One region of the Mesobacillus sp. QJM3NY_10 genome, then DNA from elsewhere that is predicted to be linked to it. Evidence: riboswitches for the same ligand, from Rfam matches in the RefSeq annotation. Region 1 holds a riboswitch; the other holds the start of a gene.
What was found. A riboswitch is a leader RNA that binds a small molecule or an ion and turns the genes downstream of it on or off. The one in region 1 is predicted to bind S-adenosylmethionine.
Positions count from the first base shown of each region.

Region 2: it holds a riboswitch for S-adenosylmethionine, as region 1 does, so the genes downstream of both, metK (methionine adenosyltransferase) here and AC0VX7_RS10245 (LLM class flavin-dependent oxidoreductase) in region 1, are expected to answer to the same signal.

Region 1 covers NZ_CM149675.1:2,045,457-2,050,324, forward strand. Annotated here, with positions in the region: gene AC0VX7_RS10240 (LL-diaminopimelate aminotransferase) at 141-1,322, shown strand; SAM riboswitch class I at 1,404-1,509, shown strand; gene AC0VX7_RS10245 (LLM class flavin-dependent oxidoreductase) at 1,650-2,699, shown strand; gene AC0VX7_RS10250 (ATP-grasp domain-containing protein) at 2,730-3,683, shown strand; gene AC0VX7_RS10255 (hypothetical protein) at 3,753-4,298, shown strand; gene AC0VX7_RS10260 (GNAT family N-acetyltransferase) at 4,357-4,836, shown strand.
Region 2 covers NZ_CM149675.1:3,759,888-3,764,755, reverse strand. Annotated here, with positions in the region: gene pckA (phosphoenolpyruvate carboxykinase (ATP)) at 1-1,577, opposite strand, end outside; SAM riboswitch class I at 2,015-2,154, shown strand; gene metK (methionine adenosyltransferase) at 2,442-3,644, shown strand; gene asnB (asparagine synthase (glutamine-hydrolyzing)) at 3,900-4,868, shown strand, end outside.

The sequences.
Region 1 (4,868 bases):
GGCTGCATTGCAGCTCATTTTTATTTTTTTCTAGAACTGATAAAGCGAAACTGCTATAATCGAATTTATATTTTAAAAATTCAGAGGAATCAACCTCCATGAAAACATCATGAATTAATGAACAGTAAAGGGGAATATCCATGAATATCTACGGATCAGAAAAGATTAGAAAAATGACGTCAAGTATTTTTCAGGAAGTGGTTGACCGTAAGCAGGCAGCCTTAATGAACGGGAAAGATGTGATTGACCTGAGTATTGGGAGTCCGGATTTTTCACCGCCTTCTTTTGTTATGGAGGAACTTGCTAAATATTCGATGGATCCGGGGAAATACGGATACACGCTCAAGGGAATTAGTGAATTTAACGATGCGGTAAAATACTTTTACCAGCAGCGTTATTCGGTAGAACTTGAAGCTGGAACTGAAGTCCTGCAGCTAATGGGCTCCCAGGATGGGCTTGCGCATCTTGCTACTGCGATCATTGATCCTGGAGATTATGTACTTGTTCCAGATCCAGGTTACCCAATCTATGAAGCTAGCGTAACCATTGCGGGCGGTTCGATTTATCCTATGCCTTTGCTGGAGGAGAATAAATTCCTGCCGCAGCTTAATGAGATTCCTCTTGAAGTTTTACAAAAGACGAAAATGATGATCTTGAGCTATCCCGGAAATCCTGTCACTGCACTGGCAGATCGCAGCTTTTTTGAAGAAGTTGTTGAATTTGCCAAAATACATAACATACTGGTCGTACATGATTTTGCTTATTCAGAACTGATTTATGACGGAAATCCACAAAACAGTTTCTTATCAGTAGCGGGTGCAAAGGAAGTGGGGGTAGAGTTCAACTCACTCTCTAAAACTTTCAATATGGCAGGCTGTCGTATTGGATACGTAGCAGGAAATTCACAGGTTATTGATATTCTTGCTGCTTTCAAATCACACATCGATTACGGCATCTTTTATCCAATCCAAAAAGCTGCGATTGCCGCTTTGACTTCTGACTATTCATTCCTGAAGGATCAGCTAAAGCAGTATCAAGCACGGCGGGATGCCTTGGTATCAGGATTTCGGGACAGCGGATGGCAAGTGGCCAATTCTCCGGCAACGATGTTTGTGTGGGCGAAGATTCCTGAGGGTTGGAAATCCCGTGATTTTGCCTTCAAGCTAATTGATGAGGAAGGGATTGTCGTCGTTCCGGGTGATGCTTTTGGCAAGCAGGGTGAAGGGTATGTCCGAATTGCTATGGTTCAGCCTCCAGAAAGACTGGTTGAGGCATCACAAAGGGTAAATAAATTTCTGTCAGGCTTTCCGTTAGGAATTTAAAAATATATTTCGATAAACGAATTGACTTTTGGATGAATTTAGAATATTATCACTTTAGTAAACTAAAATTTAATACATGTCTTCTTATCAAGAGAGGTGGAGGGAAAGGCCCTGCGAAACCTCGGCAACAGGTTCTGATTGAATACTGTGCCAATTCCTGCGGACAAATTTGTCTGAAAGATGAGAAGAGAGTATTCTATGGCTCTCTTCTTAAAGAAGGGAGCTTTTTGTATTTAGGAGGCTTATTTATGAGTCTCTAATGTTTTTCTTGTAAAACCAACTTATCGGGTTGGTAAAGTCGAGATTAAAACCGGAGGAGAGTTTGGGATGAAATATGGATTTTGGCTGCCGATTTTTGGCGGATGGCTTAGGAATGTAGAGGATGAAAATATGCCGCCTAGCTTTGATTATGCAAAGCAGGTGATTCAATCAGCAGAACAATGGGGCTACTCTACCACTTTGATAGCAGAGTTATATCTGAATGATATCAAAGGTCCCGAGCATGACTCCCTTGAAGCATGGATAACTGCTGCCGCATTGGCTTCGGTGACAGAAAAGATTGAAATTATGGCTGCTGTTAGGCCTGGGTTCCATAATCCCGCAGTCACAGCAAAGATGGCTGCAAACATAGATCAGATCAGCAACGGGCGATTTACCCTTAATGTGGTTTCAGCCTGGTGGGAGGAAGAGGCGCGCCAATACGGGGGGATTTTTACCGAGCATGATGAGCGGTATGAACGGACTACTGAGTTCATTGATGTGCTCAAGGGACTATGGAGTGAAGAAAGCTTCTCTTATGAAGGTAAGTTTTATGATTTGAAGGACACGAAGCTGTTCCCAAAACCGGTACAGCGCCCGAATCCAATTTTATACGCTGGCGGTGAGAGCGAAAAAGGGAAGCAGACGATTGTTGAAAAATGCGATGCCTATGTCATGCATGGCGGGACAGTAGAAGAAATACAACGGAAAATAGTAGACATGAAGACTCGGAGGGCCGCTACGTCAAATCCTGAACTGTCAGAGTTCGGAATGGCCGCTTACGTCATTTGCCGGGATTCAGAGGAAGAGGCTTTTGCCGAATTGGAACGTATCACGGATGTTAAAGAATCCAGTGCCTATGCCGGCTTTAAAGATTTTACGAGCAAATCTCAGCTTGAACAGCAGGTTCAGCTCCAGGACTATTCGGTATCAAACCGTGGACTGCGGCCAAATTTAGTAGGTACACCAGAACAAATTGCCGAGCGAATTTTAGAGTATGAAGAAGCTGGATTGGGTTTGCTGTTACTGCAATTCTCTCCTCAGCTCGAGGAAATGGAGCGCTTCGCAAAGCAAGTTATGCCGCTAGTTGAGGCAAAAAAGAAGCAAGCGATTGTTTGATTTACATTTGATTAAGGAGATGAAGGAATAATGAGCAAAGTATATATCATCCATGAAAATAACGAATGGACGGTCCAATTGACAAAACGGCTTGATGAGCTGGGAGTTCCATATGAAGAATGGCATCTAGACGAGGGGCTGCTAGATTTATCGAAAGAACCTCCTGAAGGGATCTATTATAGCAGGATGAGCGCTTCTTCACACACAAGAGGCCATCGTTTCGCTCCGGAATATACTGCGCAGGTTCTATCATGGTTAGAGAACCATGGCCGTAAAGTTTTCAACGGTTCTCGCGCGCTGGAACTGGAGGTAAGCAAGGTTAAGCAATATCTTGAGCTGACCAAGCATGGAGTAAGGACTCCGAGGACAATTGCGACTGTCGGGAAAAAACAGTTATTGGATGCTGCGAAGGAATTTGAAGGAAAGCCATTTATCACGAAGCATAATCGAGCAGGAAAAGGTCTTGGCGTCCAGCTGTTTCAATCGATTGAAGCACTTCAGGCATATGTTGATGGACCTTCTTTTGAAGAACCGGTTGATGGTGTGACGCTGATTCAGGAATATATCCAGTCCCCGGAGAGCTATATAACTAGATGCGAGTTTGTCGGCGGCGAGTTTGTTTATGCGGTGAGAGTCGATACATCTGAAGGATTTGAATTGTGCCCGGCTGATGCCTGCCAGATCGGTGACCTGTTCTGCCCTGTTGGCGAAGAAGTTGAAGAAAAGCCAAAATTCCAGGTTATCGAAGGATTTAATGATCCAATCATTGATCAATATAAGAGAGTACTAGAAGCGAATAATATTAATGTTGCTGGAATTGAATTCATCAAAAATGAGTCAGGTGAAATCTTCACTTACGATATCAATACAAATACAAATTATAATTCTTATGCTGAAGGGAAAGCAGGTAAGTTCGGCATGCTGCAGCTGGCAAAGTTTTTAGGAGAAGAGCTGGCTGCGGAGTATGGGGTTGTGACAAGATAATTAATAAATTTGGATAAATTTTGAAACTTCCCAGAGATTCCTCCGTATTAAAAATAAGGGGGAGTGCAGATGAAAAAGTTATCGTTTATTCCTATAATCCTGGTGCTAATGCTTTTCGGCTGCCAGCAAAAACAAAATGGAGCGCTCGATACTAGTAAACTTGAGAAAGTTGAACCAACTGGGAATGTCACCGAGGAACAATTGAAAAGTATTCCCATTCTATATAATGTACCATCCTTGAAAGTTGGCTTAGATGCTTTGCCATTTGAAGTAATACCGCCTAAGGATTTACCCTTTGACGCCATGCCGCTGAAAATGACCATTGAGGATTTTAAGCACGATGGGAAAGAGTTAAGAGTCAATTTTGAGAGTTTTTCCAAAAACAAAGAGGATAAAATCATTTTCTTAATAACTGTCCATAATTTTAAAGTTGAATATCCAGAAGGTCCAGGGGAGGAAGTTGAGTTAGCTGATGGGACGGTAGGCGATTATATGAAAGGAACTCTCGTTTTTGAAAAGGATGGAATCTATTATAGTGTTGGCTATTACAATCCAAATATCTCAGAAGAGCAGATTAAGGAAGATACATTTGGTATAGCTTTACAAATGTTATAAAGCTAAAAGAACGCATAGTTTGCGTTCTTTTTGATGTGAAAATATCGGAGGTAAGACTATGGAAGTCATTAAAATAAATCAACTGTTAAGAGAGAAAGTGAGAGCGTTCTTTGAAGCTCATTGGGGAAGTCAGCAAATGGTGATTTCAAGCGGTGTCTATGATTGCAGTGACCTTGATGGGTATGCGGTACTTAATGAGTATGGGGAAATTACAGGTTTAATTACATATATTGTTTCCGGACATGAATGTGAGATTATTTCTCTAGATAGTATAGATGAGGGAAAGGGAATAGGTACCCTTCTTGTGCAGGAAGTTGAAATCCTTGCGGCAAGTGAAGGGTGCGAAGTTCTAAAATTAGTCACCACTAATGATAATTTAAATGCACTAAAGTTTTGGCAAAAACGTGGTTTCACGCTTACACAGGTTTTGAAGAATGCTGTTGAGAAAGCTAGAAAGATCAAACCCTCAATCCCTATGGTAGGGTATGAGGGGATTCCTATTAGAGATGAAATACTCCTGGAAAAGAAGATAAATTAAATACCTTGCGTCAAAACATATTGATTTTAGCA
Region 2 (4,868 bases), 1.7 Mb from region 1:
GGACCGCCTTTTTCTTCGATCACGGATGGTACGTTTGAGAACTTCTTAAAGTTTTCGCGGAACTTGCCTGCAAGTTCATTCGCTTTTGCGTAGTAGGCTTCTTTGTCGCTCCATGTCTTGACTGGCTGAAGGACGTCGTCAGGTACACCTGGTACGTGTGATGGGATATCCAAGCCGAAAATTTTGTCTTTGACAGTCTCGACGTTGTTCAGTTCGCCTTCAAGTGCTGCCTGGACCATTGCGCGAGTGTATGCAAGCTTCATGCGGCTTCCGGTGCCATACTCTCCGCCTGTCCATCCTGTGTTCACAAGGAATACCTTCGCGTTGTGTTCGTCGATTTTTTCACCGAGCATTTCCGCGTATCTTGTTGCTGCCAGCGGAAGGAAAGGTGAGCCGAAGCAAGTCGAGAACGTTGCTTGCGGTGAAGTGATGCCGCGCTCCGTACCTGCCAGCTTTGAAGTATATCCGCTCAAGAAATGGTACATTGCCTGTTCCTTTGTAAGCTTGGCGATTGGAGGCAGAACTCCGAAGGCATCGGCCGTAAGGAATACGATCGCGTTTGGATGTCCGGCAATGCTAGGGTCCACGATGTTTTCGATTGCCTGGATTGGATAAGCTGCACGTGTATTTTCAGTCAGGCTTCCGTCATCATAGTCCGCAATACGGGTTTCTTCATCGACAACGACATTTTCAAGTACAGAACCGAAACGGATTGCATCATAAATTTGCGGTTCTTTTTCCTTGGATAAGTTAATGCACTTAGCGTAGCATCCGCCCTCGATGTTGAAAACACCGTTAGCTGACCAGCCGTGCTCATCATCACCAATCAGGCGGCGATTGTTATCAGCTGATAAAGTTGTCTTTCCTGTTCCGGAAAGACCGAAGAACAATGCAACATCGCCCTCGCGTCCCACATTTGCGGAGCAGTGCATGGACAGGATGTCGTTTTCAGGCAGCAAATAGTTCATCACGGAGAATATCGATTTCTTCATTTCACCCGCATATTCTGTTCCGCCGATCAACACGACGCGCTGTTCAAAAGAAACAATGATGAATGTCTCGGAATTCGTTCCATCAACTTCAGGGTCCGCTTTGAAAGTTGGGGCAGAGATGACCGTAAATTCAGATTCATGACCAACAAGCTCTTCCTCAGTTGGTCGGATGAACAATTGGTGGGCGAAAAGGTTGTGCCACGCGTATTCATTGATTACCTGGATCGGAAGCTGGTATTTCTTATCAGCACCTGCAAATCCTTTGAATACAAAAACTTCCTCTTTTTCTTTAAGGAAATTCAATACCTTATTATATAGTTTTGTGAAAGATTCCTCGGAAATCGGCTGGTTGACGGAGCCCCAGTCAATTTTGTCCTTCACGGATTCTTCCTCGACAATGAATTTATCTTTAGGTGAACGGCCAGTATACTTACCAGTGGTTGCTCTTACAGCACCAGTGGAAGTCAGGAGCCCTTCGTTTCGGTTAAGGATTTTTTCAACAAGCTGGGGAACTGATAACTGTACCTTTACATTGCTTCCTTTTAATAATGCTGAAAGTTCATTTGATATTCCTACAACATTCATCGGAGAATACCTTCCTTTTTTATAGATTCAAAATTAAATATTAACCTCGAGAAATGTCCAGCGCCAGCGCCTAGCCCCTCGAGTCGCTTCGGTCCGCCCAATGAAGTCAAAGAACGACTTCACCGGTCGGCCCTCCAGCGCTTGTCGGGACTGAACAAGGCGCTTTTGCATTTCTTGAAAGTTTAATATTTTGTAAGTGTTTACATCTCGGTATTAGTATAACACATTGGTTTAATTAATCTATACTAATGACTCGAAAAATTACCTTGTACCTAACTTGCGTTATATAATTCTTTCTTTATATAGTCAAGCAAAAAGAAGCGATGTGAGGCCATTTCATTATACAAAAAAACTTTCAACAACAATCGACAATTTTACCGAGAAAATCATTGACATGCAATTGTAGTTTCGTTATGATTTGGTCTTGAACGGATACTCTCTTATCCCGAGCTGGTGGAGGGACAGGCCCAATGAAACCCAGCAACCTGCAGACGTGAAAAAACAGCTTTTGGAATGCTGCTATTTCCGGGCAAAGGTGCTAACCTGACGCAAGGGAACTGCCCTTGAACGATAAGAGCGAAAGGCGCGGATTTAAGCATAAACCTTTCCTCGAAATTGGAGAGGTTTTTTATATTGCTTTTCTCTGTCCAATTGCATGAAAATGCAACCGGACTGCCTTCTTTGGTGTCATTGCTCCCGTGGGTGAAAATTAGGAAAAAAAGAAATTCACCATGAATCAAAAACAAATTTTTCTAATAAAAACTCAGCGTTTATTTCATACTACATAGGGAATGAGTACCGTATCAACCGAGGTCTGTATTGGGACAGCCTCGATCAATTTTTATAAATGAGGGAGGAACTCAGATGTCAAACAAACGCCGTTTGTTCACTTCTGAATCAGTAACAGAAGGCCATCCGGATAAAATTTGCGATCAGATTTCTGACGCGATTTTGGATGCGATCCTTGCAAAAGATGCTAACGCACGTGTTGCTGCTGAAACATCAGTTACGACAGGCCTTGTACTAGTTGCAGGCGAAATCACTACATCTACATACGTAGATATTCCGAAAATCGTTCGTGAAACAATCAAGGAAATTGGCTACACTCGCGCTAAGTACGGTTTCGACTCTGAAACTTGTGCAGTTTTGACTTCAATCGACGAGCAGTCTGCTGACATCGCAATGGGTGTTGACCAGGCTCTTGAAGCGCGTGAAGGCCAAATGTCAGATGAGGAAATCGAAGCAATCGGAGCGGGAGACCAGGGCTTGATGTTCGGTTTTGCCTGCAACGAAACGAAGGAGCTTATGCCTCTCCCGATTTCATTGGCACACAAGATTTCACGCCGCCTGACTGAAGTGCGCAAGGAAGAGATCCTTCCATACCTTCGTCCTGACGGAAAAACTCAAGTAACAGTTGAATACGATGAGAACGACAAGCCTGTCCGTATCGATACAATCGTTATTTCAACTCAGCACCACCCGGAAGTTTCGCTCGAGCAAATCCAGCGCAATCTTAAAGAACATGTCATCAATCCTGTTGTACCAGCAGAATTGATCGACGAGAACACAAAATACTTCATCAACCCAACTGGCCGTTTCGTCATCGGCGGACCACAGGGTGATGCAGGTCTTACTGGCCGCAAGATCATCGTTGATACTTACGGCGGATATGCTCGCCACGGCGGCGGTGCATTCTCTGGTAAGGATCCTACAAAAGTTGACCGCTCAGCTGCATACGCTGCACGTTACGTTGCGAAGAACATCGTAGCTGCTGGCCTTGCTGAAAAAGTTGAAGTTCAGCTTGCTTACGCAATCGGCGTTGCTCGTCCGGTATCGATTTCCATCGATACATTTGGCACAGGCAAAGTGAGCGAAGATGTCTTGATCGACGTTGTTGAAAACAACTTCGACCTTCGCCCGGCTGGTATCATCAACATGCTTGACCTGCGCAAGCCAATCTACAAGCAGACAGCTGCTTATGGACACTTCGGCCGTTCAGACGTTGACCTTCCATGGGAGCGTACAGACAAGGCTGAGGTACTTCGCACTCAAGCTCAAGGAAAATAAAATCACAAAGGGAGTTGCATAGAAATATGTAACTCCCTTTATTATTTGCCGTCTAATCCAGGGAAGACGCAAAAATCCCTAAGGTTTGCGAATGGTCCAAAAGGTGTAAAATAGAGTATTACCTTAAATTTCCCACAGATTATACTGCAAAAACTTTGCGTTTAATGATAGTATTAGATGGTATGTTTTTAGGAAGTAAAATCATTGGAAAATAACAATAAATTTTTATCTGAAATGGAGAAGGTGAAGTACATAATGTGTGGCTTTATCGGTTGTGTACATGAAAATGCACAGGAATTCAGCAGCGATGACAAGCAGCTGTTTAAAAATATGAATGACATCATTACCCACCGTGGTCCCGATGATGATGGGTATTTCTATGATGAGCATATCCAGTTCGGCTTCCGCCGTCTGAGCATCATCGACCTTGAGGCTGGCCATCAGCCATTGACGTATGAAAATGAGCGCTACTGGATCATTTTCAACGGAGAAATCTACAACTATCTTGAGCTTCGTGAAGAGTTGATTGAAGAAGGGCTGACCTTCGAAACTCATTCGGACACTGAAGTCATCATTGCCCTATACAGCCACTATAAAGAGCAGGCTGTTGACAAGCTTCGCGGGATGTTCGGGTTTGTCATCTGGGATAAACAGGAGCAGATTCTTTACGGAGCGCGTGACCATTTCGGCATCAAGCCATTTTTCTACTTTGAAGATGAGAACCGTACATTCTTCGGGTCTGAAAAGAAGAGCATTTTGCTTGCGCTTGAGAATGATGTCCTCGATTACAAGGCATTACAGCACTATTTGACTTATCAATTTGTGCCAGAACCTAATACAATGTCCGAAGGCATTTACAAGCTTGAGCCAGGGCATTATTTTACAAAGAAAATCGGTTCGCCGATGGAAATCAAGCGTTACTGGAAAGCGAGCTTCTCGCCGATCCATAAATCTGAGGATGAATTCACGAAGGAGATCAGGGATGTCCTGTTCGAATCGGTGAAAATCCACATGCGCAGTGATGTACCAGTTGGTTCTTTCCTTTCTGGCGGAATTGATTCTTCGATCATCGCATCGATTGCGAAGCAGTATCATCCTTCAATCAAGACATTCTCTGTTGGGTTTGAACAAAATGGCTTCAGCGAGATTGATGTCGCGAAGGAAACGGCTGATAAACTCGGAGTTGAAAACATCAGCTATGTGATCAGTCCGCAGGAATATATG